Regions from separate parts of the Bacillus rugosus genome, predicted to be linked through region 2. Evidence: riboswitches for the same ligand, from Rfam matches in the RefSeq annotation. Region 2 holds a riboswitch; the other holds the start of a gene.

Region 1 (18,158 bases), 650 kb from region 2:
CGACCTGGTCGACTAACGCTTCTAATTTTCGAATGCTGATTTCTCCATGAAGGCTTGTTAATGAACTGCTTCCAATTTTCACAACAACTCTTTTCATGTTTGTATCAGGCGTCACTTTATCACTCCTGATAGCGGGGCCGCTGTTTTTTCAATATCATCGCTGATTTCCTTTGAACGCTTTGCCGCATGCTTAATCGCTTGAGAAATCGCTTCTCCGCCGCCGCTCTTTTTCAAGGCTTGCAGCCCGGCAGCAGTTGTTCCGTTCGGTGACGTGATATTGTCTCTTAAAACCTCAGGCTGTTCTCCTGTTTCCATGAGCATTTTTGCGGCACCTAAAAGCGTCTGTGCGCCGATGCTTCGAGATAACTGTTTATCGAGGCCCGCTTCCTCGCCTGTCTTTTCAATGAATTCCATTAAATAATAAAAATACGCGGGGCCGCTGCCGGCAATTCCGGTGAATATGTCCATTTGGTTTTCTTGGATTGTATAGACTTCACCCATACATCCGAGCAATGCTTCAGCCAGCTTTTGCAGGTCTTCTGACACATACTTGCCAAGCGCAATGGCAGTTGCAGAAGCGCCGATCATACTGGAGGTGTTGGGCATCACTCTGACAACCGGCTGTTGATTAAGCAATGATTGTTCAATAAAAGAGGTGGTTATGCCGGCAAGGACCGACAAGATTAATTGATGGGGTTGAATACGTGATTTTAATGATGACAGAGCGCTTTCGGCGTCTTTTGGCTTCATTGCCAAAATGAGCACATCCATGTCTTCAATACACATTTGGTTCGGTGAGGCGCCTTTAATTCCATATTGAAGTTCAAGTTCAGCTAATCGCTCTGTATTGCTGCGGTTTGTAACGCAGATGTTTTGTTTCGGGATTTTGTTGGCACGAACGATACCTGATATCATTCCTTCCGCCATAGATCCTGCTCCTATAAAGGCTACTTTTTTTTGATCAAAGATCGGTAACATCTCCTTTGTTCGCTTATTTGTTCGCATTTTCACACGTTTAAAATGTTACCACGTGAGGAAATGATGTCAAGTGTGAAGGTCATCATTGATTTGTATTGTATCTTTTCGACAAATATGTATAATGTAAAGCAGAAAACACCCGATGCACACTGCTGCGCGGGTGTTTGTTTCTATTAAAAATTATCTGAGAGCGCTTTTTCAATCAGTTTTTTACAGCGGTCCAGTTCAACCTTCAGCTGTTTTTTATATAGTTTGGCAGTCTCGTAATCTTTAAATTGATAGAGGACGACTTCCTGGAGCTTAGCCCCTTCTTTTTTTACTTTGATTTGCTTTAATATCCCGTCATCAAGAAGCTCATGCAAAGACCGGTATACTTCTGTATGATTTGGTTTAAATCCAATCTCTTTAAATTCAGACCGAAGAACTTCAAGCAGCTTTAATCCGTAGAGCCTCTCTTGCTCTGTCATCGTTATCATATAAAGTTTCAAAAATGCACGCTGTTTAACTAAAAAGCCAGTTGAACTTCTTTTTTCTTCTTTCATTATTTGCACTCCTTCCGCTATCACTGAGAACACTATGTACTAAATATTCAATTTCCTTCTATTGTTTTCCTTCTTTATATTATTGACTGATAATGCAGTAATTTTCATATTTGCTGTTTATCATTGTAGCGGAATAAAAAATAAACATTGAACATTTGGTACATAGTTTACTTAGTTCTATTATAGCGGGTTTTCCAATGATCTTCAATGTAAAACGATTGTCCGAATTACCTTTTCTTCATTCTATCTATGTCCATTGAATTGAAAAAACATGGTTTGGTAACTTATAAGAAAGGAGATGATAGAATGATATATCAAGCTGCACGCCCTTCTAAGGAAGAACGTTACGCCAACCTCAATTCCATGAAAGAATTATACTTTCGAAAAAGACCAGCTATTTCATTTACCGATTTATGACAGTATCCCCCTGTCCATTATGACCAGCAGCGGGATTGCTGGGAATCGATGTGTATCCCCAGCCTTATGCCATCTAACCCATGTCTGAACCTGTGTCTTATTCTTAATATTCAATTTCTGCATGATCTCTTTCATAGGCACGCCTGCCAACCTCATGTCTACAGCCTTCTGTTTAACTTCAACAGAGTAACTCACTCTTGTCCCCATAGAAAAAACACCTCCAAGTCTAATTTCGGATAACAATCATCCGTTTTCAAACTTGAAGGTGTTTTTATTTGTCTCATCTTATGGGGTCAGTCCCCAAGACAGGCTTTTCATTTTTACGGATTTGTTGACCATAGTCCCGCTGTTTTGATGAAAATTCGCGGATCTAATTTCAATTGTGCCACCATGTATTCAGCAAGATCCTCTGGCTGCATAACCTTCTCAGGATTACCGTCTGTCAAGTTCAATTCAATAGACATATCACTAGCAACAGTGCTCGGCGTTAACGCGCTGACTCTGATATTATGCTTTCTCACTTCTTGCATAAGAGACTCTGTTAACCCGAGAACCGCAAATTTAGAAGCGCTGTAAGCACTAGTTGCAGCAGCTCCTCTTTGCCCCGCTGTAGAAGAAATATTAATGATGTCACCGGCTTTGCGCTCGATCATTTCCGGAAGCACCGCGCGAGTCACATGATACACACCCATTAGGTTGACTTGTACAATATTTTCCCACTCGTCAGCTGACAGATCTAAGAAACCGCCAAATTTGCTGATGCCAGCGTTATTAATGAGGATATCGATATCACCGAGCTGTTCCTTCACTAGAGCTACAGCTTGGTTAACCTGCTCGGCATCTTTTACATCTGCAGCGGCAAATGCTGCCTTTACACCAAGCGCTTTGACTTCTTCAGCCACTTTTTCAACATTTGCGGCAGTCCGGCCGATTAACCCAATATTCACGCCTTCTTTCGCAAGCGCAAGAGCTGTAGCGCGGCCTATCCCTCTACCTCCGCCTGTGATAAGAGCAGTTTTATTTTGTAAACTTTGCAATTGAAGCACCCTTTCTTTGTTTACATATGTACGATATCACATTATAAGTACAATAAATCCAATACGCAAATCAAACGAACTGTACAAACATCATTTCTTCTGATTAAAAAAGCGGAAACAGGGTAATGACATAAGAAAAGGAGTGAACATATGGTTATTGTTTATATCAGTCTCGCAGTATTGGCAATTTCTATCATTTATTTAGGGATTAATGTGATTCAAAACAAGAAAAAAATAGATCCCGCACTAAAGGAGCTCACCTCTGTTACCCAAGCTATGCAAAAACAAGTCGAAGGATTAAAAACAGAAGCCCAGCTGCTGACGCAGAAACAAAAGAAGATTCAGCAGGATGTCCAAATGAAAAAATACGTATTTCAACAAACAACAGCTGAAGTGAAAGAAGTTCCTCAAGCAGTCAAAGAGGTGTGGCAGGCAGGCCATTTAAATAGCAGATAAAGATGTATGATATCCCATTGTTACGATCAGAATGGACAATGGGATATTATTTTTTTGAGGAGGCTTACGAATGATTGTAAACCGCAGCTGCTTAAATGAGTTCGCAGAGAAACTGCATTCTCTTCCTTCTTCTCTTACAAGGTCTGATTTGCTTGCTTCTCCATTTCGTCTCCATCAAGAAAACGAACTTGCCATCTACTATTCACCTCATAATGAATATATCAAACGGACTGCCTCTATTGTGATTGCCGGAATCACGCCAGGTTTTTCCCAGATGAAAACAGCATACGAAACAGCCGCAGAAAGCCTGCGGTGCGGCCGGTCTGTTGAGCAAATGGCAGTAGACACGAAAAAAGCAGCAGGTCTCTCCGGTTCGATGAGGCATAACCTGATCTCGATGCTGGATTTTTGCGGGCTGCCACAGGCTTTAGGCATTCAAAGCGCCGCACAGCTTTTTGGAGACTTACGGCATATGCTTCATACAACTTCCGTTATCAAATATCCTGTCTTCATTCAGCAAAAAAAAAAACTATACCGGTTACAGGCCAGCTATCACTCGCTCACCTATCCTAAGCATTTATGCTTTTGGGCACTTCCCTGCTGAGCTTAATAAATTGACAGGACCGGCTCTTCTCATACCGTTAGGAAAAGCAGCCGAAACAGTGTGTGATACACTGATCAGCCATCACTGCATCAGGAATTTTTTTTGCCTTCGCGGCTTTCCCCACCCATCAGGCGCAAACGGCCATCGGTTGAAACAGTTCAACAAAAATAAAGAGCAACTAGAAAGACAAATTCGTTCCTTTGCTGCCTCAGGTTTGACTTCACTATAGAAAAGAGGAAATGAAAGAGATATGATAAACAAAACACAATCTTGGGGAGTGGTGGAATGTTTCCTGTATTAGAAACGGATCGGCTTACACTTAGGCAAATCAAAGATCAAGATGCAGAAGCCATTTTTGCTTGTTTTTCTGACCATGCGATGACACGCTATTACGGACTTGAAAATATGGAATCTATAGAAAAGGCTATTTCAATGGTTCAAACGTTTGCCGGCCTTTATCAAGAAAAACGCGGTATACGGTGGGGAATTGAACGAAGAGACACCAAAGAACTTATCGGAACAATTGGCTTTCATGCTTTGGCTCAAAAGCATCGGCGTGCAGAGATCGGTTATGAAATCATTCCGGCGCATTGGCGAAACGGATTTGCATTGGAAGCCCTTTCAGAGGTTGTATCCTACGGATTTTCTGCTCTTGGACTGACGCGTATTGGTGCAGTTGTTTTTACTCAAAATGAAGCCTCAAATCGACTGCTCATAAAAATGGGATTCCAAAAAGAAGGCGTCTTACGACAGTACATGTATCAAGATGGAATTCCTTATGATACAAATGTATATTCTATTTTAAAATCAAGAGAATGAACGGTATGCTCTGCACGTACATCCCCCTTCCCTTTAAAATGTCAGATTCATAACCTGCACCAGCTATTACATCTTGATTCTTGATCACTTCCCTCAAGATTTTCACCTCTTATGATCATATAACGCACAAAAAAAGATGCATAGACCACTATGCATCTCATGTTCTTTTCCCCCCTATTCATAAATCCCTTTATTGGTCCTTCTTCTTGTAATACACACCCCAAGGAAACAAAACAAAGCCGACCACATCAAAATATAGACAACCTGAGTCTTGTATTCCCACATTGAATCCCCCATTTCTACCCCATGAATGAAAGTCATATATGCTTTTTGCGGCAGTATCGCACAAAGGGCATTCAATAATGGGTGATGTGGAGCAAAAGAAATAAAACAGCCTGACAATACACAAGTGACCACACTGATACCGCTCGCCATCAAACTGATGTTTCGGTCCATCACAGAAGCCATAAAGATAGCGAATGCTGTTGCAAGCATGGAAATCCTTACATCACTGGACAAAAGATGAAAAGCACCCTAAAACAGGGCGCTTTCTAATTAAGATGCATATTGAGGAGAGGTTTCCTCCTGTACTGCTTTTTCTTCAGGTATATGAATGCATTTCGTCAGGATCGCGCTCGCAAGATAAAGGACCGCAAAGATCCAAACAACGCCTTCTGCACCGATGAGACCGATGAACAGCCAAGCGAGCGCAGGACCGACAAACGCTGATAAACCTGCAGCCAAATTCAATACAGACATGGCCGCTCCTTTGTCTTTTCCGGCTACCGTCGGCACAATTGCACCAATCGGCACATAGCCTGCCAGCAAACCTCCCCAAATAAAGCCGATCACGCTGACAACTGCTAAACTTCCACCAGAGAAAACAGGTGCATAATATAATAGGACCGTGAAAATGCCGCACCCGACTCCCCCGAACCAAATAACAGTATTTTTCCAGCCGAACTTATCGCCGACAATTCCAAAAATAAGGTTGAACACAATGTTCCCTAGAAAAATCGTTCCCCATATCTGCAGCCAAACATTGGTTGAAATTCCATGCTGAGCCATGTGCATCGGCAAAAAGACTGGGAAACCATATGTACCAATGCTGTTGATGATTCTGATGATGCCGCCTGTAAGCACCCGCGGATTTGTAAAAAGAATGGTAACCCCTTTTAAAAGCTCCTCGGCTGTTTCTGATCTTTTTCTTTTCTTCTTTTCAAAACGGTCTTTATTGATAAACAATGCGAAGAATGCACCAAGACATACCCAGAAAATAGAGCTCCAAAGCGTATTCAAATAACCGAACGCTTTGATCGCATAGCTTGAGTACCAAGCGCCGAACACAAACATGCCCAGGCAATATGCAATCCAAAACCAGCCGACAGCAGTGCTTAGTTTGCTTTGCGGTGTTCTGTAAATGACCCATGTCAAGAAAGAATAAGCAAAAAGCGGGTAGCCTAACCCTTTTACGAAGTAAGTCACATACATCACAGGAAGGTTCAGCTGTTCAAATCCAAACACGATAAAGGCAGCTGTACCGATCACATAAAACAACAGCCCCATAAACATCGTCCGTTTTGCGCCAAATGCTTCAAGACATACACCCGAAAACCAGGAAGCTATGGCAAGTGCAACCCCGTATATACTAAAAATTGAAGCGGATTGCTGAACCGTAAGCCCGTTTTCGATCAGAAAAGGGCTGAGCCACCCTTGTTCAAGCCCGTCTCCCATCATAAACAAAACAACCCCTAAAAACCCCCAAGCTAGCCGCTTTGGTATTCCGATTTTATCCAACATATCTGTCTCCTCCTTAGATGCTAACATCAATTACCGTATTACCTCATTAAAGCCAAAAATTAGATAATTCCTCAAAACAGCAGCAAATGCCCCCTTATATCAACACTTTGTCTGAACTTGAAAAAAAGCGCTGTGTTTGCTTCCATTCCTCATATAAAGCAAGTTGGACCTGACAGTCCTGCGGTTTGATCACCCGGACACTTGCTGCCATCTCTTCCGTCAATTGAAAGGTTTCATTGCAAATGACTGCAGCCCCAACGACAGAGGCCTGATGATATCCCTCTTGGACATAGATTTTCTTCTGAAGAAGGTCCGCGGTATATTGAGTGAGCGCTTTGCTTTGGAATCCTCCTCCGCACACCCAAACATAGTCACGTTCAAACGAAGTCACCTCTGTTAATATGTCAAAGTTCCATTTGATCGAAAATGCGATTTCTTGCAGCGCCGCGCGTACAAAATGTGCTCTCTTTAAATTTGCTGAAAGCGGGGCATCAAAAAGAAAACCGCCTTTCGTTAACGCATTCTTTTCTGCCGATAAGTAAGAACCGAGAGCCGCCACACATGCATTGTCTTCTTTAGCAAGTGCAGAAATCTCTTCCTCCATTACTTCGTACGATTCATTGGGATAAAAAATCTGTTTTAATTTTTGATAATTCAGGCCGGTAATTCCCGGGTTCGTTTCCACAAGCCAATGTCCTTGATCTGTATGGCAATTCAGCCATGCTTTATGTTTTGTGTCGCCATGGCCAGCAGTAATTTTGGTTATTGGCGTTGTTGTCCCTGATACGATGGCAATGTCCTCAAGCGCAGCGCGGGTGCTTTTCACAGCCAGCTGTGTATCCCCGCCCCCTGCTATCACCTTCGCATTTTTAGAAAGACCTAATTCGGATGCATACTCATTTGTTATTGTTCCAACCGCTGTTCCCGATCTTACTAGAGGCGGAAGGATAGATGGTGAAAAGCCGAATATGCCGCACATCTCTTCTGACCAAGTGTTTTGCTTTACGTCAAACAGCAGGGTTTCTGTTGCCTGCGAAGGTTCATATGTCAAAACTCCGCTCAGCTGGTATGTCACCCAATCACTGATGCTTGTAAAGCTAGCAGTCTTTTGCCATAAAGAAGGCTGACGCTGTTTTAAACCATAAAGCTTGAGCGCAGAAAAAAGTGCAGTCGGAAGGCGGCCTGTGCGGCTGTATATCTCTTCTCGATTGGGTATGCACTCCTCCCACTCACGGCCGCGATTATCAATGTTCGGCAGCCCGAGAAAAGAGTCGCCGTTTTGATCGATCAGCACAATCCCCTGTCTTTGACTCGTCGATGTCAAACCAATGATGTCAATATCACGAGAACGAGAAAGTGCACGTTTTGCCAGTTTCATCACTTGCTTCCACAGCAACTGAGGAGAAAAATAACGGCTGTCTGGGTAAAGCGTATCGGTTGAATACACGATGTCCTCCCGTTCAACTGTTTGAACATTTCCCGAAACACTCACGACCGCTACTCTCGCATTCCCTGTGCCGATATCAAAAACGAGATAGCCTTTTTGTTTTTTCATTGCGTTACCCTCCTTTCTTATACTTCTGTTTTTAGTTCATCTTTGTTATACAATGTCGGAATATTAAGAGTTTTTTCACCCTTCCACTTTTTGAGAGCTCCGTTCAAGATCGTCACGTGATGATCCTCCACTTCGAAGGTTGCTCCAGCAAGGTGCGGTGTTGCCAGAACATTAGCCAATGAAATGAATTCGTAATCTGATTCCTCTGGAGGTTCATGATAAAAAACGTCTAAAATCGCCCCTCTGATTTTATGTTCTTTTAATACAGATAAAAGATCTTCACGGTTTACCACAACTGCTCTCGAAGTATTGACGAAAATCGCACTCTCTTTCATTAGATCAAAATACGACCGATCAATAAGTCCTAGTGTTTCCTCGGTACGAGGCAGATGGACAGAAACGATATCACTGTCTGAAAACACCGTTTTAAGAGATACTTTTTCATATAGGGGAAGATCGTCCTGTACGTATGGATCGTAATACTTTATTTTACAGCCGAACGCTGTCAGCAGTTTTGCAATCCTTTGCCCTACCGCGCCGAACCCAACCATGCCGACCGTTTTTCCCGTTAATTCATTTCCTTTAAATTTGGCATAAGCCTGCAAGTAATCGCTGTCCCATTTTCCATCCTTCAGCCATTGATTAGAGGTGCTGGTATGGCGGAGAAAGGAAATCACATTGCCGATAAACATTTCAGCAACGGCTTGTGCATTCCGCCCAGGTGTATAGAAAACGGGTATGCCCCTTTTTGACGCTGCAGCCACATCCACATTGGAGGGCATTCCTCTGCACACGCCCACAAATGAAAGGCCTGAAACAGATGCAAATACGTTGTCTGTTACTTGATCAAGCTCAGTAATCAAGCCTATCGCATGTGATTCTTTTAGTAGTTGAATGAGTTCATCTTCCCGGTATGCCCGGCCTTGTTCCTTCCAGGAATGATAAATAACTGAGCCGAACAATTCTTCAAGCTCTTTTCTTCCTTCTTCGTTGTACGGTGCTGTAACCAAAACCGTCATGGTGCAAAACATCCTTTTCATCATATTTTTTCATAAAAAAATCTCTTTCCGAAGATGGAAAGAGATTCATGTATAAGCGTGCCCTGTTTACTGACAGACGCCGGTATAAACCTTGCTTTCCTATCTTTCAAGCTGACGCTTGCTGGAATTGGCACAATAATGTTGCCGAGGTTTCATAGGGCCAGTCCCTCCACCTCTCTGGATAGAAAACGTTGAATATGTAATTTTCGGAATGAAGAATACGTTTATCATAAAGAAGTCTCAGATTGATGTCAATCTCTTTTTTCAGAATTGACGTTATCATCCGAAATGTTATAATTCTTACAATATATCTAACTAGAGAGAGGAACTGGGCCATGAAATCTTTTGCCACACAACAAAACGGCATTTTTAAATCCGTTTGCTCGCTTGACTGCCCGGATCAGTGCGGATTGTTAATACATAAAAAAGACGGAAAAATTGTGAAAGTCCAAGGTGATCCTGATCATCCAGTCACGGCCGGAAACATTTGCAACAAAGTCCGAAACATGACGGAGCGCATTTATGATGAAAAGCGGCTGACTACACCCCTCAAACGGACAGGGGCGAAAGGCCGGGCAATATTTGAACCGATTTCTTGGGAAGAGGCGATCGATACCATCACCTCACGCTGGAAACAGCTAATTGATGAAGAGGGCGCTGAAAGCATACTTCCATACAGTTTTTACGGAAATATGGGCAAATTAACAGCTGAAGGAATGGACCGCCGATTCTTTTATCGCATGGGCTCAAGCCAGCTTGAACGAACGATTTGCAGCAAAGCGGGATCTGAGGGCTATAAATATACGATGGGTATAAGTGCGGGAATCGATCCCGAGGAAACCATTCATACGAAACTATTTATTTTTTGGGGAATCAACGCAGTCAGCACAAATATGCACCAAATTACTATCGCCCAAAAAGCACGAAAACAAGGTGCCAAAATTGTCGTCATTGATGTTCATCAAAATCAGACAGGACGTCTCGCAGATTGGTTTATTCCCATAAAACCCGGAACTGACAGCGCACTTGCCCTTGGCATCATGCACATCTTATTTAAAGAAAACCTTCATGATAAAGCATTTCTGTCTGAATACACGGTCGGCTATGAAGAGCTCCGTGAACACGTGAAACAGTATGATCCGGAAAAGGTATCACTGATCACTGGTGTCAGTACCGAAGATATTTATCAGCTGGCAAGAATGTACGGCGAAACCTCCCCTTCTTTTATCAGAATCGGAAACGGACTCCAGCACCACGATAACGGCGGGATGATTGTACGGACGATTGCCTGTCTTCCGGCGATCACCGGCCAATGGCTGCACACAGGGGGCGGTGCAATTAAGCATAACAGCGGAATTTTAGAATATAACACAAGTGCCTTGCAGCGGCCTGACTTACTGAAAGGGCGCACACCGAGATCGTTTAATATGAATCAGCTGGGCAAAGTGCTTTTGGAAACAGATCCACCAATTCGCTCTCTATTTATTTACGGGACGAATCCGGCCGTTGTCGCGCCAGAAGCGAACAAAGTCAGACAGGGATTGTTGCGGGAAGACCTGTTTACTGTGGTTCATGATTTGTTTTTAACGGAAACAGCTGCATATGCGGACATTGTACTGCCTGCAACATCCGCTTTTGAAAATACTGATTTTTATACCTCCTACTGGCACCATTACATTCAGCTTCAGCTGCCGGTGATTGAGAGATATGGAGAAAGCAAGTCTAACACTGAGGTGTTCCGATTACTTGCTGAAGCAATGGGATTCACAGACCAGGAGCTCAAAGATTCAGATGCAGAATTAATCCGCCAGGCACTTGACCATCCGGATAACCCATATTTGGCGGAAATTGATTACGATTCACTTACTAAGCATTCATTTATGAAAGCGCAACGCGAAAAGCCGCTGTTTCCAGGCGAACTCCCAACTCCAAGCGGAAAAATAGAATTATATTCAGAGAGAATGAAACAAGCTGGTTTCCCGGCTTTACCGACACATACGCCTCTTCCATGCGATGACGAACATCCGTTTATGTATGTTCCGGGGCCAAACCATAATTACTTAAACTCAACGTTTTCCAACAATGCAAAGCACATCAAGCTTGAGAAAACGCCAAAGCTCTTTATCAACACAAAAGATGCTGAAGAACATGGAATCGTTGATGGGGATCCTGTACGAATTTGGAACGGCCGGGGAGAATGCGAGCTGACCGCTGCAGTCGGAGAACAAGTGCTGCCCGGTGTCGTAGTCAGCCAAGGATTATGGGCGGATGAACCAGGAAAAAAACAGCTTGTAAACGCGCTTACCCCAGATCGCTTGTCCGATATGGGCGGCGGCGCCACCTTTTTTTCTGGCCGTGTGAAGATTGAAAAAGCATGAACGAAAAAGCCGTCCAGAGCACGTTATGGCGGTTTTTTTGGTTAATAATGAAACCCGGAGTATGCCAAGCTCGTATAACATAACATCGACATAATGGAGGCATGCATATGGACGTTTTTTTAGGAATCGGTGTTGCTTTGGCTGGATATTTTATCGGAGAAGGCTTAAAGCAGATGAACCAATCAAAAGGTAATGAACAGAGTGATATCTTGCTTATAAAAGAAAGAGATATTTACTTTTATATCGGTCATTTTTTAGGAATAACAACAACAGAGGCAAAACAGTTAGCCAGAGACATGAAAGACATTCCTTACATAGAAATAAACGGAAAAAGGTATATACAGAAACATTTGTTAAAAGAATGGACATTCACATTAGTTGAGAAACATCAGGGTGAATAAAGCAAATCTGAGGAGAACGAGATTCATTGTCACGTTCTTCTCAGTTTAGCTGTATGGATTGACCACCACCAAAACTTTTGGCCATAAAGCGGTGATAAAACGATCAAAACACAATTAATTTTCTTTTCTCAAAACGCTAAAAATGACCTTTCCACACAATTTGTTTTTTATTTTCCTGCTGATTGATAACGTTATGATCTTGATAAACGTATGCTTTCGTAGCGTTTTCAGCATGTTATTAATATTCCACCCAATGGACACCTTCCACTCCCGCTTCAAGCCTCAATTCTGTCTTCATGTTTGGCTTCTTCTTCAAACATGTTCCGAAAATCTGAATAACAGCGTTCCGTAGAAACATGTAAATTCAGGACCGAACTCTTTTCCCCGTTCCGGAATGATATCAGATGTGCCTGCACTAATTGGAAGTGATGATCACGCAATTGCTGCTGAACGATGAATGTATTCAATCTGACTTCCCCGACCGCCAACCATTGCCCAGCTTATCGGTCTTTCACCGTTATTCATTCTGGGTTCCCCCATCATTCGTAACCAACACTTTTTAAATAAGCAATACTCTGACTGACATCTCTTAAACTAGCATCAGAGTTTCTGGATCACGTTCCTGTTCGATCGTAATGTAGCCGTCATAATGAATGTCTTTCAGCAATTTATGAATTGAATCATAGTTAATGATTCCTTGGCCAATCGGACACATGACTCCTTTTGCGCAAGCATCAAAAAAGCGGATATGCTCCCCCATCACCTGCTGATATACATTTTCATCAATATCTTTAAAATGGATATAGTCGATACGGTCCGCACAGTCTCTGAGCCATTGTTCCGGATCCATCTTTGAATAATACAAATGCCCTGTATCAAGACAAAGGCCCGCAATATCGTATGGGATATCCTTTAATAATCCGCTGAATTTCATCCTCAAACTCAATATAGCCCCCTGCATGAGGATGGATGACGGTCCGCACACCATATCGCTTCCATGCCCGTTGCGCGATTGTCCGAATATGAGACATCATACGGTTCCAGTCCTTTTTAGATAACCGTTGCGCTTGATCAGGGTGCCCCGCCTTGTAATCTCTTTTGTCGTGTCCCCAATCAATCAGGACCAAATAAGGCGGTGTAAAGTGCCCCCTTTTTTCCTGAAAAGAGAAATGAAGGTTTGTCATAAAAGAACATATATCGTCTGCTTGCTGCAGCAATTCTTCCAAATTTGACGCTGTTACTAAATCATCGAAAATGGTACCGGCAACAATGGACAAATTGCTCTTAGAAAGCTCAGCTTGAACTCGTTCGATATCAATCGGAATATAGCCGTACGGCCCCAGCTCGATCCCTTTATAACCGGCTTGGGATGCTTCCTTCAGCACTCTCTCCCATGGCGGAAGATATGGATTTTTCGGATCGTCTACACCCCAGCAGCAAGGCGCACCAGCAATGTGAATACTCATCCCCAACACCTCTATTTTTAAATTTTTAATCAATAACCAATTGAATAAAGCGCTTTCTTCCAAAAGTTTTGTACAGTGTTTTCTCAGCCTTTATAAAGCCTCTTGATATACGCAGTGTGCTAACAAAAGGTTTCAAAAATGACCTTTACCCATATTAAATAATATGACTGACATGAAACTTACTCTCTTGCCTAATGGAAAGAACCAGTGAAAAAAAGCGAATGAATACCTGCCTAACAGACAGAATAAGAAGAGTTGATATTCAACACTTTTCGTAAAGGGGTGACACCAATGAGTAAAAAAGGAATTCAAAATTCAAGTATGGAGCAAATAAGAAATGACCATGAGACTGAAACAGCTTTTAAAGTAGATGACCCTAAAAAACATGGTTCTGATCCTAAAAGAAACAAATAAACTTTTTTACCTTAATTTGATATGACACAATTAAATTTCAATAATCTGGAGTGAGTAAAGTGACTCAAAAAAATGGAGCAGACAGACCGGATGACTACAAAAGATTTTCTTCAATTGACAAGGAATATGATTTTCAGCAGACTGTAAATGAAAGTGGTAAGACAGAAAATGCAAACGCTGAAACTCAAAATCATAATAAAGAAAACATAAATGACACCACAGATGTGGCTGGAAAATATTTCGACCCCTCAGATTATAAAGGATCCACGCAATTGGAAAAAGGATTGGCTGAAACTCATGAACAGGTGAGCGATGATTATTTTGAAGGGACTATTGATCAAAATTTGGACTAGTCATTCAAACGGAGCTAACTTGAAAGAAGTTAGTTCCGATTTTTAGAAACAACCACTGTAACGATGTTGTAAAAACCCCACCGAATAAGATGGGGTTTTAACGTGATGTAACCTAATTAATATCTGAAACGATGAATGGCGGTTTGAAGTTCTTCCGCCAACTGGAATAGAGATTCTTGAGATTTCCTCTATTAAATTAAGCTGTTCCTGTGATGATTCCACTTCTGTATTTTAAATTCTCCTTTTCGTTTTTTCTATATGGGATACTAAAAAAGGCTTTTCCTATCTCAAATTGGCTGAACAGGCTGTTCTTTCGAAAATATAATAACAATACGCAGCATGATTCGAAGGAGCGAAATGTCAAATGGGGATCATCAATGGAAAAGAATTCATTGAGCGATTGAATAAACTAGAAAACGAAATATGGTATGATGGCGAGAAAATACAGGGTCATATTTCTGACCATCCTGCATTTAAAGGAATACTCAAAACGAAAAGCTCGCTTTATGATTTGCAAACGAAGGATGAGTTAATGAATGAATTGACTTATCGCCTTCCTGGAGATCATGATCGAATCGGTCTGTCCTATCTCCAACCTAAAACCAAGAGCGATTTGAAAAAAAGAAGGAACATGATTGAACATTGGGCTAAACATACCCATGGAATGATGGGAAGAAGTCCGGATTACATGAATACGGTGATGATGAGCTTTGCATCGTCAGCAGAGCTTTTTAGAGATCGAGATAAATGTTTTCCGGAACATATACTAGACGTGTATAAGCAAGCTTCTAAGCGTGATCTTTCCTTTACCCATACATTCATTACCCCCCAAGTGAACCGGTCACAATCCTATTTTGGCTTCAGTGAAAAACCGATATCTGCTAAAGTCATTGATAGGACCGAAAAAGGATTAATTGTACATGGCGCGCGTCTGCTAGCTACCCAAGGCGGATTAACGGATGAAATCTTAGTTTTTTCAGCACCTAAATTTTTCTTTGAAACGGATGAAGCCTTTGCTTTTTCGATTCCCTCTAATACAAAAGGCATCAAATTTATCACTAGAGAATCATTTGTATTAAGCGAGTCGGCCTTTAATCATCCCTTAAGCTCAAGGTATGAAGAAATGGATTCAATTGTTGTTTTCGATCAAGTGTTAGTGCCATGGGATCGGGTGTTTTTTTACGATAATGTTGAAGCAGCAAAAGATTTCATGACAAAAAGCTCTTTTCATGCCTTTACCTTTCATCAGGTCGTCATTAGGCAAATGATTAAAATTGAATTTCTATTAGGTGTTGCACAACTTTTGGTCGACACCATTAATGTTTCTGAATACCAGCACATACAAGAAAAGCTCTCTGAAATTATTGTTGGATTGGAAACAATCAAAGCACTCATTGACAAATCAGAAAATGACGCTCAGTTAGATGAATTCGGCTATATGCGTCCCAGTTTGATTCCTCTTCAAGTCATCAGTACGATCATTCCTACTCTATATCCGCGATTTACTGAAATCATACAATTAATTGGCGCTAGCGGAATGGTGACGCTGCCGACAGAAAATGCGTTTGACTCAGAGATACGGGAAGATCTTGACCAATACCTCCAAGCAACTAATACAAACGCTGAAGAGCGTGTGAAAATTTTCCGTTTGGCGTGGGATTTAACAATGAGTTCATTCGGCACAAGGCAAACTCACTACGAAAGATACTTTTTCGGAGATCCTATTCGGATTTCCAGCAGGCTGTACACCAGTTATCCAAAGCAGCAGCAAGTGAACATGATTAAAGCGTTTTTACATGCAGATAGTAATGATTGATATCTAATCTATTCATATAACGAAATGAAAAAACAGCGGGAAAAGGTCCGCTGTTTCGTATTTTTCATTCGGGAAACTGTACATGGCCCGGCACTGTATATGCATTGGACGTTCCGCTTTCAGGAAGCTTCGGAATGGTGTCTTTCACAACTTTACCGCGGATGTCAGTCATTCTGACTTTCAGAGAGCTTGTCCCTACATTAGTGCTGACAAAATGGTTATAGTCCATTTTCTCCATGTTAATCCACTTACCATCCTTTTCATATTCCATTTTCATAACAGGATACTTGTGATTTCTGATTTGGATTGCAGCCCACCACCTGCTGCTGCCTTCTTTGATCCGGTACGTGAAATTTCCGGCGATAGGTGCTTTGACAACACGCCATTTAATATTAATTTTTCCGTCTTTCATATTACCGATTTTACGAAAGGCATTAGGTGACAGATCAAGAGCTCCCCGAGCGCCTTCAGGATACAGATCGGTAACGTAGACAATTGTTTTTCCTTTTGGCCCTTCGACTTCCAAGTAAGAGCCTGCAAGTGCCGCTTTCACTCCCCCGTAATTGAGATCTGCGGGATTTATTGCCGTAATCTCCATGTCGGAAGGTATGGGATCCAGCAGAAAAGCTCCCCCTGAATAACCTGACCCTGTATACGTTGCATAGCCTTCATGCAGGTCGTCATATGCTGCCGAAGCTTGCGGGGAAAAACAAAGGATCATCAACAAAACCACACCAACAATTGCACTGATATTTTTTTTCATACATGTCCTCCTTCACCCAGACTTCAAATGAGAATCATTATCATTGTAAGACTCAATCCATCTGGTTTGAAAGAGGAAATAGATTCATAGATGATTTTAAGACAGATTCACTATTATTCATATATCAAAGGAAGGGTTTTTATGAAAAAGCCAATACAAATGAATGAGTATGCACATCAGCCGAATTACTTGTTTATGCTGAGCTATTTTTTCACATCGCAATAAACCTCGTAACAGCTAAGCAGGAGACATTTATTTTTTCCCGCTCAGTTTCAACTTAGCTGTCATCATGATGCCAAATATCAGCACAATCGGAACCCAAATGATGATGTCATAAAAATCAGGCTCAGCTAAAGCTACAATAATGGCCCCCACACAATATAAGATAATAGCCAGCGCCCTTAACACAGCATCTCTTAAGAATGTCTTCGTCTGCTTCTTAAAAAACAAACGGCCGGACAAATCCTCTAAAAGAGAAGCCAATGTTCCTGTCAACACAGTTGAAGAAATACCTGCGACCCCGAGCTTTTTGGCTGCTATTGTTTGAATCCCCATGGAAATGCTCAAGAGAATAATAAGGATGTATACAGGAACAAAAACTGAATAAAAAGAAAGACAAGCAAAGACGAACAAAATGAATGCTTCAAGTGCCAGCGCTTTTGTCACAGCAGAAGGCCAAAGGGTATTTTCTGCCTTTCCGACCATCAGTGTTGAAATCATTACGCCGCATATAAATCCGATTAGCGCAGTCAAAGAATTAAAAACTGTGACTTGAAGAGATTTGCCGATCGCTAACCCAAATAATACAATATTTCCAGTCATATTCGCTGTGAACACATGTCCCAGGCTTAAATACCCGATTACATCCACGATTCCAGCTGTTAAACATAGAAGTGAAAGCAAGGTGTTTCGATAAGCTGCTGCAGTCAACGGTGCATCAACCCTTTCTGATTGTTAGTGTGTCTTTTAGCGCAATCTGTATTTTAAATAATCCAGCATTAATTAGGAAGATTGAACCTATCATTCCTTTTTATTTACTGTAATAATAATCCTTACGAGGAAACTATTACATTTGAAAGGAAGCATGCAATGAAACGATTTTGTTTATGGTTCGCTGTGTTCAGTTTGTTATTGGTTCTCTTGCCTGGTAAAGCGTTTGGAGCTGTCGATTTTCCAAATACCTCAACGAATGGCCTTTTAGGATTCGCTGGAAATGCTAAAAATGAAAAAAGCATTTCTAAAGCGAGCACAACTGGGGGGAAAAACGGTCAGATTGTTTACATTCAAAGCGTAAATGATTTAAAAACCCATCTAGGAGG
Region 2 (12,940 bases):
CATGGGCAAAGCAACACGGGAAAGAATTGCTGGCTCAGCTGGAAAACGCAGGAGTTGACATTCGCGGTGATGAATTTGTATGTGAACTTCATCCTTCAAGCAAACAAGCATCAGAAGAAGATTGGGAAACTGAATTTTTAGCGCCTGTCATTAGCGTAAAGACGGTTGATAACGTCCAAGAAGCTGTGAAGCATATCCAACAATACGGCACCAATCATTCTGAAGCAATTTTAACTGAAGATGACGAGCACGCGGCTTATTTTCAAACGGCTGTCGATGCTGCCGCTGTCTACCATAATGCGTCAACCCGTTTTACCGACGGATTTGAATTCGGCTACGGAGCTGAAATCGGGATCAGCACGCAAAAGCTTCATGCAAGAGGGCCGATGGGACTTCCTGCATTGACTTCTACAAAATACATCATTAAAGGAACAGGGCAAATCCGTGAATAGCGGGGCACTGTTCGATGAAAAAGCTTATCTCGTAACGGGATAAGCTTTTTTTTGCACGCTAAAAAATTGACATTGTAAATTAGTTTGTGTACAATTTAATTGTATAAAATATATTTATGTAGGGGGATACAAAAATGAGTCAGCCATTATTTACAGCGACTGTTTCAGCGGTAGGAGGAAGAGAAGGAAAGGTGATTTCATCAGACCGCGTTCTCGAGCTCGATGTCGCAATGCCGGGGACACCGAGAGCAAAGAAATTAGAAAAAGCGACAAATCCGGAGCAGCTGTTTGCGGCAGGTTACGCAGCTTGCTTTGACAGCGCACTTCAGCTTGTAGCAAGAACTGAACGAGTGAAAGTGGAGACAGAGGTTACAGCGCATGTCAGCCTGTTAAAGGATGAAGCAGATCAAGGCTACAAACTGGGTGTGACGCTGCAGGTGAAAGGAAAAGGAGTCAATGCATCAGAATTACAGGCACTTGTGCAAAAAGCGCACGGCGTCTGCCCGTATTCAAAAGCAACCTCCGGAAATATCGATGTTACGCTTGAAGTAGCTGAATAATAGAAAAGAGGATACCGTATAAGGTATCCTCAATTTTTTTGATGAAGTGTTTCCAGCAATGTATATAGAGCGGATTTTAACTGTTTCAGGTCCTCTCCGGACTGATTTGAGAGCCCCATGATCGTCCCTGGAATGTCAGCCGCTTTTTCTTTTAGTGACTCTCCGTCCTCTGTCAGGCTGATCAGCACTGACCGCTCATCCTCTTCAGATCTTTTTCTCGTAATCAAACCCTGCTGTTCCATCCGTTTTAGCATCGGAGTGAGCGTTCCCGAATCTAAATACAGCAGCTCCCCCATTTTTTTGACAGTCAGCGTTTCGTGTTCCCATAACAAAAGCAAAACCAAATATTGAGGGTACGTTATATTCAGCTTATCAAGCAGCGGCTTGTATTGCTTTGTCATTTCCCGCGAGCTCGCATAAAGCAAAAAACAAAGCTGATTCTCCAATTTCATATGGTCAAATTCATTTTCCATCTTGTTCACCAACTCTTTCTGACATTCCATTCTATTGTATCTGAAAAACCTCACTTTTCCTATTCTCGGCAAACATATCATGTTTAAAAAGATCAGAAAGGGAAATATAACAAGTAGATACAAATAAGGAGGTTGGGAATATGGCACTATTTACAGCAAAAGTAACCGCGCGAGGCGGACGGGCAGGACATATTACATCAGATGACGGTGTTCTTGATTTTGATATTGTCATGCCTAATGCCAAAAAAGAAGGACAAACCGGCACAAACCCGGAACAGCTTTTTGCGGCAGGATACGCTGCATGCTTCGGCGGCGCGCTCGAACACGTCGCCAAAGAGCAAAATATCGAGATTGATTCCGAAATTGAAGGACAAGTCAGCCTCATGAAGGATGAGAGTGACGGCGGGTTTAAAATCGGTGTCACACTTGTTGTGAACACGAAAGATTTGGATCGCGACAAGGCGCAAGAACTTGTCAATGCTGCTCATGAATTCTGTCCTTATTCAAAGGCTACCAGAGGAAATATTGATGTAAAATTAGAATTAAAATAATGATCGGCATCCTGAGGGTTCTCAGGATGTTTTTTTGTGGGAAAGCATGCGGGGCGGGCATGATCTTTTCGAAGGGTGAATACATGTAGTATAGGTGAATTCAGACTAGGGAAAAGGTGAGTACATGAAGAGACCCAAGCTGTCAGTATGTATGATTGTGAAAAATGAAGAACGCCATATCGCCCGCTGTTTAGAGAGTGTGCAGCATATTGCAGATGAAATAATTGTAGTTGATACCGGATCAAACGATCGAACGGTAGATATTTGCAAAAGTTTTCATGCCCAGGTTTATCATCATAAATGGGAACGGGACTTCTCACAAGCGAGAAATGCCAGTTTACAGCACGCCAAGGGCGAGTGGATATTGATCTTGGATGCCGACGAAGAATTAGACCCGGATACAGACAGCCTATTGCCTTCACTGCTGACTGACAGCCTGCCATCTCTCGGCTGTGTGAAGGTAGTGAACTTTACAGGGAAGCAATGGGATGAAAATGAAGCGTTTGAACAAAGGCAGATCAGGCTGATCCGAAATCAGCGAAACATAACGTTTACGGGAAGGGTCTGTGAAAAGCCTGAGGGAGAAGAGGCAAGCAGCACTTTCTCGCTTCCATGTACCATTCACCATTACGGGTATTTAGAGCAGGAGGCACAGCAAAAGCATACACACAACTTGAGCTTATTGAATACGGAATTGCTGACCTCCAGCACTGACCTGTCTCTCCTTTATCAGAAGGCTGCTGAGTATGACAGAGGAAACGAACATGAAAAAGCCTTCCGGCTGGCAGTGGATTGTATCAATGAATGTAAAAGAAAAAAGCAAATTCCGCCGCCTGCCTTCTATTATGTAAAGTATAAATTATTAATTGACGCAGAACGGTACAAAGAAGCGGAACGCGATATCAATGAAGCGCTGAGACATTATCCCGACTACTGCACGCTTCACCATTATAAAGAAATCATTATGTATCAGCTTAAAAAAGTCAGAGAAGCGATCACAGCGTTTGAAGCTTGCCTGCAAACCAATAATGAAAACCATCAGTACGTACAGGTGAAGGGGGCCGCCGATTTTAGATCAAGCTGCTGGCTCGGTGTCTGCCATGCTGAATTGCGTCAGCATATGACTGCTGTTTTGTATTTGCAAAAAGCGCTGAATGCCAACCCGAAGTGCGTACGGGCACAGCGGCTTCTAGACGAATTAACGAAGGATCAGGCCGCCCATGCCTGATCCTATTAATATTCTTTCTTATTGGCGAAATCCCGCCATGCCTGAAACGGGGATAAACGCTCCGTCAGAGTCACTTGATAAAAGGGGATCGTTCTTTCTTCAGCAGGTTTATCAATTTCTTCATAAATGAATGAATCATCAAATCCGGCTTCAGCGGCATCTGTGTGCTCCGCTGCATAGAAAACGGCTTTCAGCCGGGCCCAGTAAATGGCGCCCAAGCACATGGGGCATGGCTCACAGCTCGTATACAAAATGCAGTCATCAAGCTGATAGGTGTCAAGTGCCCGGCAGGCGTTTCGAATAGCCGTCACTTCTGCATGGGCAGTCGGGTCATTGCTTGTTGTGACGTTGTTCTGTCCTTCGGCAATAACGGCTCCGTCTTTCACGATAACGGCTCCGAAAGGCCCGCCAACTCCCGCATTCACTCCATTACGAGCAAGATCGACTGCCCGTTTTAAAAACGTTTCATGATTCATCCTAAACCCTCCTGTCAATTGAGTGTTATAAGTATAGCCGAAAAGAAGTGCAAAAAACATTCCCAAAAAAGTGCAAAGTAAACAAAATATTTGGGGGATTTGCTAAGATAAGAGGAGAAAAGATGAGGGGTGATCATGCTGCATTTATATATTGCCAGGCACGGACAGACTCAATGGAATGTGGAAAAACGGATGCAGGGTTGGCTGGATTCTGATTTAACAGAACTTGGATTATACAACGCCCGCGCTCTTGGGAAGCGTCTGAAGGATATTGAATTGAATCAGGTTTACATCAGCCCGAGCAAGCGGACAGAAGAGACGGCAAAAACCATACTGGGATCGCGCCGGCTCCCGCTGGTTAAAGATTATATGTTCAGAGAAATGTCTCTGGGCTCATGGGAAGGGAAAAAACAAGAGGATATTGAAAAAGACGAACCTGATCTTTTTCATGCTTATTTTCATCATCCCGAAGCTTATCGCCAGCCAGGATGTGAAACGTTTTTTGACCTTGAAAGCCGGGTAAGGCTGGCTCTCCAAACGATTTTAGACAGCCATTCTTCCGGTAATGTTCTCTTGGTTACCCATTCTGTCTTTATATTAATGCTGTTAAATATCATAAAGGGAAGACGCATTAATGACATATGGAATTCTGCTTACATATATGATACATCATTGAGCCTTGTGGAATTTGATGAAAATGGAACAGCCAAGATATTAATAGAAGGGGATGGGGAGCATAGGAAACCGATTCCTGCTTTCTAACAGAAAAAAACCATCTGCCTAAGGCAGATGGTTTCTATATTTAAACAAGCTGTGTCTGCTGAGCTCTTGCCTGTTTTGCGGCTTCAACCATGTTTTTCAATGCTGCAACCGTTTCTTCCTGCTGTCTTGTTTTCAATCCGCAGTCTGGATTTACCCAGAAGCGGTCAGTCGGACAAACGGCAAGAGCGTCAACAATAATGTTGTACATTTCTTCAGTTGACGGCACCCGAGGGCTGTGAATGTCATATACACCAAGGCCGAGCCCTTTCAAATACGGATGGTCTTTTAAGTAATCTAAAAATCCTCCGTGGCTTCTGCTGTGCTCGATTGTAATTACATCGGCATCAAGATCATTGATCGTATCTACGATGTCTTCGAAGTTGCTGTAGCACATATGTGTATGAATTTGCGTCTCGTTTTTCACGGAAGAAGTAGTTAATCTGAATGCTTCTGCCGCCCAAGTCAAATACTCATCCCAATCTTGGGTTTTTAATGGAAGGCCTTCGCGCAGCGCCGGTTCATCCACTTGAATAATTTGAATGCCTGCATCTTCAAGCGCTTTTACTTCTTTGCGAAGGGCAAGCCCAATTTGGAAGGCGATTTCTTTTCTCGAAATGTCGTTTCGAGGGAAGGACCAGTTTAAGATTGTAACAGGACCCGTCAGCATTCCTTTCACATGCTTGGATGTCAGGGATTGTGCATACACCGTGTCTTTTACTGTCATCGGTTCAATAAATTCAACATCTCCGTAAATGACTGGCGGGCGGACACAGCGTGAGCCGTATGATTGAACCCAAGCGTATTTTGTGAAGGCAAAGCCGGCCAGCTTTTCACCGAAGTATTCGACCATATCTGTCCGTTCAAATTCACCGTGCACAAGCACATCCAGCTCCAATTCTTCCTGAATATCAATCCATCGTTTTGTTTCAGCATTGATAAAGTTTTGGTACTGTTCATCAGACCATTCGTTTTTTCGCCATTTTTGGCGTGCGCTCCGCACTTCAGCGGACTGCGGGAAGCTACCGATCGTAGTCGTCGGCAAAAGCGGAAGGCCGAGAGATTCATTTTGCAGGGCTAAACGTTCTTCAAACGGAATCGGTCGTTTGAAGTCTGTATCGGTTAATTGCTCAAGCTCTTTCTTTTGTTCAGAATTTGCGCCTGTTGCAAACTGTTTGAGCGCCTGAATATCAGTTTTGGCCTGCTGAATTTGTTCGCTGATTGCCGCTTTTCCTGATACTAAACCTTCCTTCAAAGCTGTCAGCTCGGCTAGTTTTTCTTTTGCGTAGGATAATCCGTTCAGAAGATCCTTCTCCAAATGCTCATCAGGGTGCTTCGCTACCGGAACGTGCAGCAGGCTGCTGGAAGGCTGAATCCACAGTTCATCGACTTTTGCAATGCTGAGAATATCAAGAACGGCATCGAGACGTTCTTCAAGGTCCGCTTTCCAAATGTTGCGTCCATCGATAACGCCGGCTGCCAGCACTTTGTCTGTTGGGAATCCGTGTGTTTTCAGCTGTTCCAGGTTTCTGCCTTTATCGTGAACGAAATCAAGGCCAATTCCCTGTACCGGATAAGAGATCAGCTCTTCATAAGCATCAACAGAATCAAAATACGTCTGCAAAAGCACATTCAGGGATGAAAGCTCGTTTGTAATGCTTTCAAATAATTCTTTTGCGCCGCGGACATCTTCGGCAGAAGCTGTAACAAGCGCAGGCTCATCGATTTGAACCCATTTTACGCCTTCTTCCTCAAGCTCTTTCAAAAGCTGTACATATAACGGCACAAGGCGTTTTTGGATCGCTTTTGCTTCAGAGGGTTCATAGCCTTTAGCCAGCGTGACAAATGTATAAGGGCCGACAATCACAGGTTTTGTTTCAACGCCGTATTCCTGTTTGATCCGGCGATAATCTGTGAGCTGTTTGTTTCTTGTCAGGCGGAACTCAATGCTCTCGTCATATTCAGGAACGATGTAATGGTAGTTTGTATTAAACCATTTTGTCATTTCACTTGATACGGCGTCTTTTATTCCGCGGGCAATAGCGAAGTATGTATCGGTAGCGTCAGTCAAATGTCTGAATCGTTTCGGAATCCAGTTGAAGCTGACTGCTGTGTCGAGTACATGGTCATACTGTGTGAAATCAGAAACAGGCACAACATCAATCTGCTGGTCAATTTGTGTTTTTACTGCGGATAAAAATAGGTCGTCGATTTGCTTTAAAAACGTATCTTTATCAGTGCTGCCTTTCCAATACGCTTCAAGTGCTTTTTTCCATTCTCTGTTCAGTCCAATTCTCGGAAATCCTACATTCGATGTTTTGATGGTTGTCATTGTTTCTCCTCCTTTATATGTAAAACACTCTTGTTAACCCGCGGATACAGGCTGCTAAGAGGTTTTCTCACAACAAAAAGCCTCTTTCCCATGAGAGAAAGAGGCTTTTCTGCGTAAAACACTGCCTCTCTCATCTCTCAGACACAATCTGATGGAATTAGCACCGTGCCTTATGAGACATCAGTCTCGGCGCGAAAAGCAGTGCGCCCCATTTCACAATGGAATTACGGTCGGTTGCTGTTGGGGTCAAAAGGCCAATCCCTCGCCCAACTCTCGATAAGAGAAAATGTTATTAATTTTTTGAAAAGTTGAATCATTTGTTGGTAATCTTAACAGTATTTCAAATTCGTTGTCAACATAGAATTTGAAACTTTATTTTTAATATTCAGTTTATATTATATAAGAAAAATAATTTTATAGGGTCATCAAATGTGATTGCTCTGCTCTTTCTGCCAGTTCATCAGGAGCGGTTAAATACAGGAATCCATTACCTGCCAGCGTTTTTGCAATATCAAGCGGAAGTGTCCTGCGGATCAGCTGTGCATAAACCTCAGGTTCAGAAAGCTTTCTTTGAAATGATTCTTCTTCATAGCTTTTGATTAAAGCAAGCGCTCCGCTGACATGAGGGGCAGCCATTGAAGTGCCGGTAAGCTTACCGTACTTCTTGTTAGGAAGGGTTGATAATATATTTTCTCCCGGTGCCACAAGATCAATCTCTTTATTCGCGTTAGAAAATTCTGATAATTCTCGCGCTACGGAAACAGATCCAACAGCGATGACTTCATTATATGCTGCAGGGTAGGAAAGCTCTTCTGTGCGTTCGTCGCCGTCACCTTCATTTCCCGCTGCGCAAACGACAAGCACTCCATTTTTGACGGCGTTTTTCACTGCTTCTGCCAGCTCTGGCACATCGCTAGGACCGCCAAGGGACATTGAGATGATATCGACTTTCTGTTCCACAGCGTAGTTAATGCCGTTAATAATCCATTCGTATTGTCCGCTGCCGTTTTCACCGCCAAGAACCTTCACAATCAATAGGCTTGCCTCAGGCGCAACTCCGGCAATGCCGCCGTTTGAATCATTAGCTGCAATCGTTCCGGCGACGTGTGTGCCATGTCCGTTGTAGTCGGAAATCGCATCTTCCTTGCCGCCGTCATCATCTGTGAAGTTCTTTCCGCCGATGATTTGGTTTTTTAAATCAGGATGGCTTGTATCGCAGCCTGTGTCCAATACAGCAATTTTTACATTTTTGCCTTTTACCCCTTTTGCCCACATTTCTGGCGCCTTAATCACTTTAATACCCTCAGGAAGCTCGTTTACATCCATAAACTGCTCATTCGTCACATACGGGATCAAGCGGATTTCACCATTCATAAAAAAGCCCTCCTTTTTTATGCTTACAAGTGGATTCAAGGGTGTTGCCTCATATTATATGAAAAAAACAACCGTTCGGACAGAGCCATTTGAAGCATTTTGAAAAAATAGGATACAACCCAAAGAATTAGTAATTTTCAAAATATTGGATGGGTTTAACGTGTATGACTGGGATTCAGCTGTCAGTCAAGTTATAATAGTGTTGGGGAAAGGAGCAGTGTGATGAAACTGAATGAAAAATTATATGCATTTTTTTCAGAGCATGTGGAACAAATGGCCGAGGAATGGATTGAAACAATGGAGGAAAGTGATCCGAATTCGCTTTACGCCTTACATAATGCATCTGTAACGGAAGAATTGAAAGAGCAGGACAGAGAGTTTTACCGGCATCTGAATTACATGTATGTTTTACCGGAAAAACAATTTCTCGAAGAATTTCAAGAGTGGGTCATTGAGCTGACGAACGATCAAAAGCATCTCGACACTCCGGTTCAGTATGTCATTCGGGAGTTTATGAGAAACCGGAGATTATATACGAAGTATTTTGAGAAGTTCGCAGATGAAAACGAGTCGGCGTTTGAATCGGGAGAGAAACAAAAATGGGCAGATTTGATTGTAAAAGTATTTGATTTTACCATTTATACATTCGTCGATCACGCTGAAATGAATGCCAAACAGCAATTAAACGCCCAAAGAGAAATGATATTGGAATTAAGCTCGCCTATCATTACATTGAGCAAATCAACAGCTCTGCTTCCGCTTGTAGGTGACATTGATACAGAACGCGCAAAGTTTATTCTGGAAAACACGCTTCAGGCTTGTGCAAAAAGACGCGTGGAGCATCTGTTAATCGATCTGTCAGGTGTTGTGGTGGTTGATACGATGGTAGCGCACCAAATCTTTAAATTGATTGAGGCGCTCAATTTGATCGGTGTACGGTCAACCCTGTCAGGAATCAGGCCTGAAATTGCGCAAACCGCTGTACAGCTAGGGATTGATTTTTCGAATATTACAATTAAAACCAATCTTGCCCAGGCATTAAATTATCATCAATAAGAAAAAAGCCGCTATCGACCGATAGCGGCTTTTTATGAGGCAAAAGATAAAGATACGAGAAAAGATCCTGCGAATAACAAGAGAACGAGGCAAAAGAACAGCCAGTCGCGGCGGTTGACGGTCAGCGTCCGATAATATGTCCGATTGCTGCTTCCTGTAAATCCTTTCGATTCCATCGCAAGCGCTGTCCGCTCCGCTTTTCTGATGGCACTGGCCAATAGCGGGATGGTATACCGCTTTAACGCGCTGATTTTCTCAATGAAGCCGCTCTCCGCCGCTCCTCCTCTGATCTTATGAGCCTGCTGGATCAGCTGGATCTCATCCTTTAACAGCGGAAGAAAACGAAAGCCTGCAATGACGCCATACGCGAGCTTTGGTGAGAGCTTGCACTGTTGGACAAGGCTCAGCATAAATAAAATCGGATCGGTCGTAAAAACAAACATCATCGATAAGGCGGAAAAGCACAAAATACGAAACCCAAGAGAGATGCCGACAGATACATTATCACTATTGATCAAGATAGGGCCGGCTTGAAACAAGAAATTATCCGGAGTTGTCGGAACCTTTCCAAATACTGCGGCTGTCCATACGCATCCGAAAGCCAAAATCAAAAACGGAATCGTAAACAAAAACCATTTTTTCAATGGGATTCTTGCTGCCAATAGGACACCCACAACGATGATGATATAAAAACACGCAGGAGTATAAGGATTGTAAATAAACGACAGCATGACAACACAGCAAAAAACGGCGGCCGCTTTCACTGTCGGATTAATGAGATGTAACGGCTGCTTCATCACGCACCTCCTCTTGATATGCCATCCATTCATACAGTAGGGGAAGAGTGAGCTTCGCTTTTTGCACAAGCCCTGTTTCCTGAGAAAATAACTGCGCTGGAGATCCGTCAAAGGCCAGGCCCGTATCGTGAAGCACTAGCACGCTGTCGGCATACGAAGACACTAGCTCCATGTCGTGTGTAATCATGAGGACAGCGGTTCCTTCTGCCTTGATACGCTGTATCATGTCCATGCATTCAGCCGCCGTTCGGGCGTCCTGGCCAAAGGTTGGTTCGTCTAATAATAAAACCTTTACGTCATGCATGAGCATGGTAGCGACGCTCAGGCGCCGTTTTTGTCCCTGGCTGATCGCAAACGGATGATGATCAGCCAAATGTGCAAGACCGAAACGATGCAGCAGGTGCTGTGCTTTTTTCTCAGTTTCAGCATTTACTTTCTGGCCGAACAGCAGCTCGTCATACACCGTATCTGTGACGAACTGATGCTCCGGATTTTGAAAAACAAATCCCATTCGTTTTCTCAATTCATTTTCTTTATACGATTGCAGCGGCTTATCATATAGAAGAATCTTGCCGCTTTTCGGCTTCATGAGACGGGCCAGGACAGATAAGAGCGTCGATTTTCCGGTGCCGTTCGGTCCGACAAGCGCCGTCAAAGAGCCTTCCCGCAATGAGAAGCTGATGTCTTTGAAAATCGTCTGCTGTCCTCTTGCGAACGAAAGGCTGTTGACTTCCAGCACACTCCCCCCAGAAGGAGCTTCCTTCTTTTCGGTATGCCCGGCAGGAAAAGGCTCTTTGAACAGCGTTTCTTTTGATAAAGTAAACGGCATACTGAGTTGTTCCTGCAGGCCACATATTTTTGGAATCGCGATGCCTAGTTCCTTTAGGGTCTCAGCTTCGTGCTGAAAAAGATCTTTCGTCCGGCCATCCAACGCTTTTTTTCCTGATTTGTCCAGCACGATTGTTCTCTCAATCCAAGGTGTCCATTCATCAAGCTGGTGCTCAATGACGAGGAGGCTGAAGCCTTTTTCCCGCTGAAGATCTTTCATCAAATGAACGAACTCCCGCGCTGAATAAGGATCTAAAAGAGAAGTCGGCTCATCCAGCATAATGAGCTCAGGCTCCATCGCCAATATGCAGGCGAGAGCAACTTTCTGCTTTTGTCCTCCTGACAGAGTGGATATCGTTTTTTCTTTTAAATGGGTAATGTGTAATTTTTCTAAAACGGCATCGATCTTGTCTGTCATCTCTTCTTTCGGAATCTGCAGATTTTCCAGCCCGAAAGCGATTTCGTCTTCCACTGTCAGCATGCAAAACTGCTGATCAGGGTCCTGAAAGACGACCCCGGCATGCTGAGCAATCGTTTCGGAGGTTTCAGCGCCTGTGACCGGCTTTTGAAATAAAAATACATGTCCGGACTGGATGCCATCGCAAGCCTCCGGGTAAAGACCGTTTAAACAAAGGGCGAGCGAGCTTTTTCCGCACCCGCTCGGCCCTAGCAATAAAGCGCATTCCCCTTTTTGAAGCTCAAACGAAATGTTTTGAAATACCGGTTTCTCGTCTTCTTCATAAGAGAAGCTGAGCTGGTCAACCGTCAGGAACTCATCAAAGGCTTGCATGTTCTGATGCCCGCTTCCGTTGCTTTTTCAGTTCCTTTCCGAGTGCCATTCCGTTTAACACACCCGTATAAGCGAGAGAGTCACTGACAGCTTTTCCGAGCAGCCCCGCAAGCAACGCGCCGGAAATCAGGCGGATCACAAGCATAATGAGAAGATAACCTGGTGAATAGGCTGCATAGCCAGAAACAAAAAGATCATAGATAAAACTGGCTACTGAAGATCCCATTCCTGCCAGCAGAAGTACAGGAAGAGAGTATGCTTTCCAGCGTGTCGCGAGAAATACAGCCTCAGCTCCGAGACCTTGAACAATGCCGATGACGATGACCATTGGGCCGGACGGGTTTCCAAGCAGGCACTCAACGAGAGCGGCAATGATTTCAGAAACTAGTGCTGCACCCGGTTTTCGAATAATGTACGCGGCGATGACAGAAACGATAAACCAAATGCCGTAAATCGGTTCATAGGCGATTGGCCCGAACATACCTGCAAGTACGTTTCCAAAATGCGTAAATAATAAATAAACAACGGCAAATACGATACTGATAACGGACATGATGACAATTTCTTTTACTTTCCAGCTTTTCATTTTATCCCTGCTTTCTGTTTTTTCTTGATGGACTGTTAGCCGAGAGATTCACAGTCATGGTTACGTGGTTTGTTTGCTGTTCAGCCATGCGGAAAACGGCCTCCAGTGTCCTGAATACGTCATGCGCATCCCCGTCAAGCTCGCTCGCGTAATGAACACCCTGTACGAAAGTGCCTTCTGCTTTCGCAATGTCGACAGCATCCATGATCAAGCTCATATAATCCGGCTCATTCATCGGATAAAGCGCAAATTGGCATGGTGCTTCCGCGTTCAGGCTTCGGACAGCATCTTCATTGGCACGCTTATCGCCTTCGGAAAGATATGTATCTCCCTGTGTATCGCCCGGGCATCCGATGGAAAACGTGCCGTTCACGACGATGTGTTTTTCGCTATTCGCCGCATAAAGGTAAATGGCTTTGGCAGCGTCGAATACATGATCAATTGAACCGCGCAGAACTGTGCTGATATGGTCGGTTTTCGTCCATACCTTAGATGTGTCTGTTTTTTTCAGCGCAGATTTGATCACACTGATAAAATCATCCGTCATCGGATATAAAGAGAAGCGAAAACCGGCGATTCTGCTTGTACCGCAAATATGTTCCATTTCTCCGACCTCCTGTTTTTTTGGTAAAATAAAAAACTGCATATCCTAAGGGAATATGCAGTCATAGATCGATT

What was found. Region 2 has a riboswitch for S-adenosylmethionine ahead of metE (5-methyltetrahydropteroyltriglutamate--homocysteine S-methyltransferase). Riboswitches for the same ligand answer to the same signal wherever they lie in the genome.
Region 1: linked by a shared signal. The riboswitch ahead of M0696_RS10040 (2-hydroxyacid dehydrogenase) and the one ahead of metE (5-methyltetrahydropteroyltriglutamate--homocysteine S-methyltransferase) in region 2 are both predicted to bind S-adenosylmethionine.

Annotation. Positions count from the first base shown of each region.
Region 1 is NZ_CP096590.1:2,046,047-2,064,204, forward strand. It holds gene proB (glutamate 5-kinase) at 1-115, opposite strand, end outside; gene proC (pyrroline-5-carboxylate reductase) at 112-1,005, opposite strand; gene rtp (replication termination protein) at 1,152-1,520, opposite strand; partial or broken gene M0696_RS10005 (IS3 family transposase) at 1,980-2,144, opposite strand; gene M0696_RS10010 (3-ketoacyl-ACP reductase) at 2,258-2,974, opposite strand; gene M0696_RS10015 (DUF948 domain-containing protein) at 3,125-3,430, shown strand; partial or broken gene M0696_RS10020 (hypothetical protein) at 3,501-4,277, shown strand; gene M0696_RS10025 (GNAT family N-acetyltransferase) at 4,320-4,853, shown strand; gene M0696_RS10030 (MFS transporter) at 5,409-6,653, opposite strand; gene M0696_RS10035 (FGGY-family carbohydrate kinase) at 6,748-8,208, opposite strand; gene M0696_RS10040 (2-hydroxyacid dehydrogenase) at 8,226-9,251, opposite strand; SAM riboswitch class I at 9,345-9,436, opposite strand; gene M0696_RS10045 (molybdopterin oxidoreductase family protein) at 9,584-11,626, shown strand; gene M0696_RS10050 (hypothetical protein) at 11,734-12,027, shown strand; gene M0696_RS10055 (TIM barrel protein) at 12,617-12,961, opposite strand; gene M0696_RS10060 (sugar phosphate isomerase/epimerase family protein) at 12,903-13,493, opposite strand; gene M0696_RS10065 (biofilm-forming protein) at 13,785-13,907, shown strand; gene M0696_RS10070 (YozQ family protein) at 13,967-14,260, shown strand; gene hpaB (4-hydroxyphenylacetate 3-monooxygenase, oxygenase component) at 14,625-16,076, shown strand; gene exlX (expansin ExlX) at 16,141-16,839, opposite strand; gene M0696_RS10085 (YoaK family protein) at 17,092-17,769, opposite strand; gene M0696_RS10090 (polysaccharide lyase family 1 protein) at 17,929-18,158, shown strand, end outside.
Region 2 is NZ_CP096590.1:1,402,777-1,415,716, forward strand. It holds gene proA (glutamate-5-semialdehyde dehydrogenase) at 1-452, shown strand, start outside; gene M0696_RS07190 (organic hydroperoxide resistance protein) at 587-1,012, shown strand; gene ohrR (organic hydroperoxide resistance transcriptional regulator OhrR) at 1,042-1,485, opposite strand; gene ohrB (organic hydroperoxide resistance protein OhrB) at 1,626-2,036, shown strand; gene M0696_RS07205 (glycosyltransferase family 2 protein) at 2,161-3,264, shown strand; gene guaD (guanine deaminase) at 3,270-3,740, opposite strand; gene M0696_RS07215 (histidine phosphatase family protein) at 3,876-4,502, shown strand; gene metE (5-methyltetrahydropteroyltriglutamate--homocysteine S-methyltransferase) at 4,543-6,831, opposite strand; SAM riboswitch class I at 6,959-7,114, opposite strand; gene isp (serine protease Isp) at 7,246-8,205, opposite strand; gene rsbRB (RsbT co-antagonist RsbRB) at 8,428-9,261, shown strand; gene thiX (energy-coupling factor transporter transmembrane component T family protein) at 9,294-10,058, opposite strand; gene M0696_RS07240 (ABC transporter ATP-binding protein) at 10,033-11,676, opposite strand; gene M0696_RS07245 (ECF transporter S component) at 11,663-12,262, opposite strand; gene thiU (YkoF family thiamine-binding protein) at 12,264-12,866, opposite strand.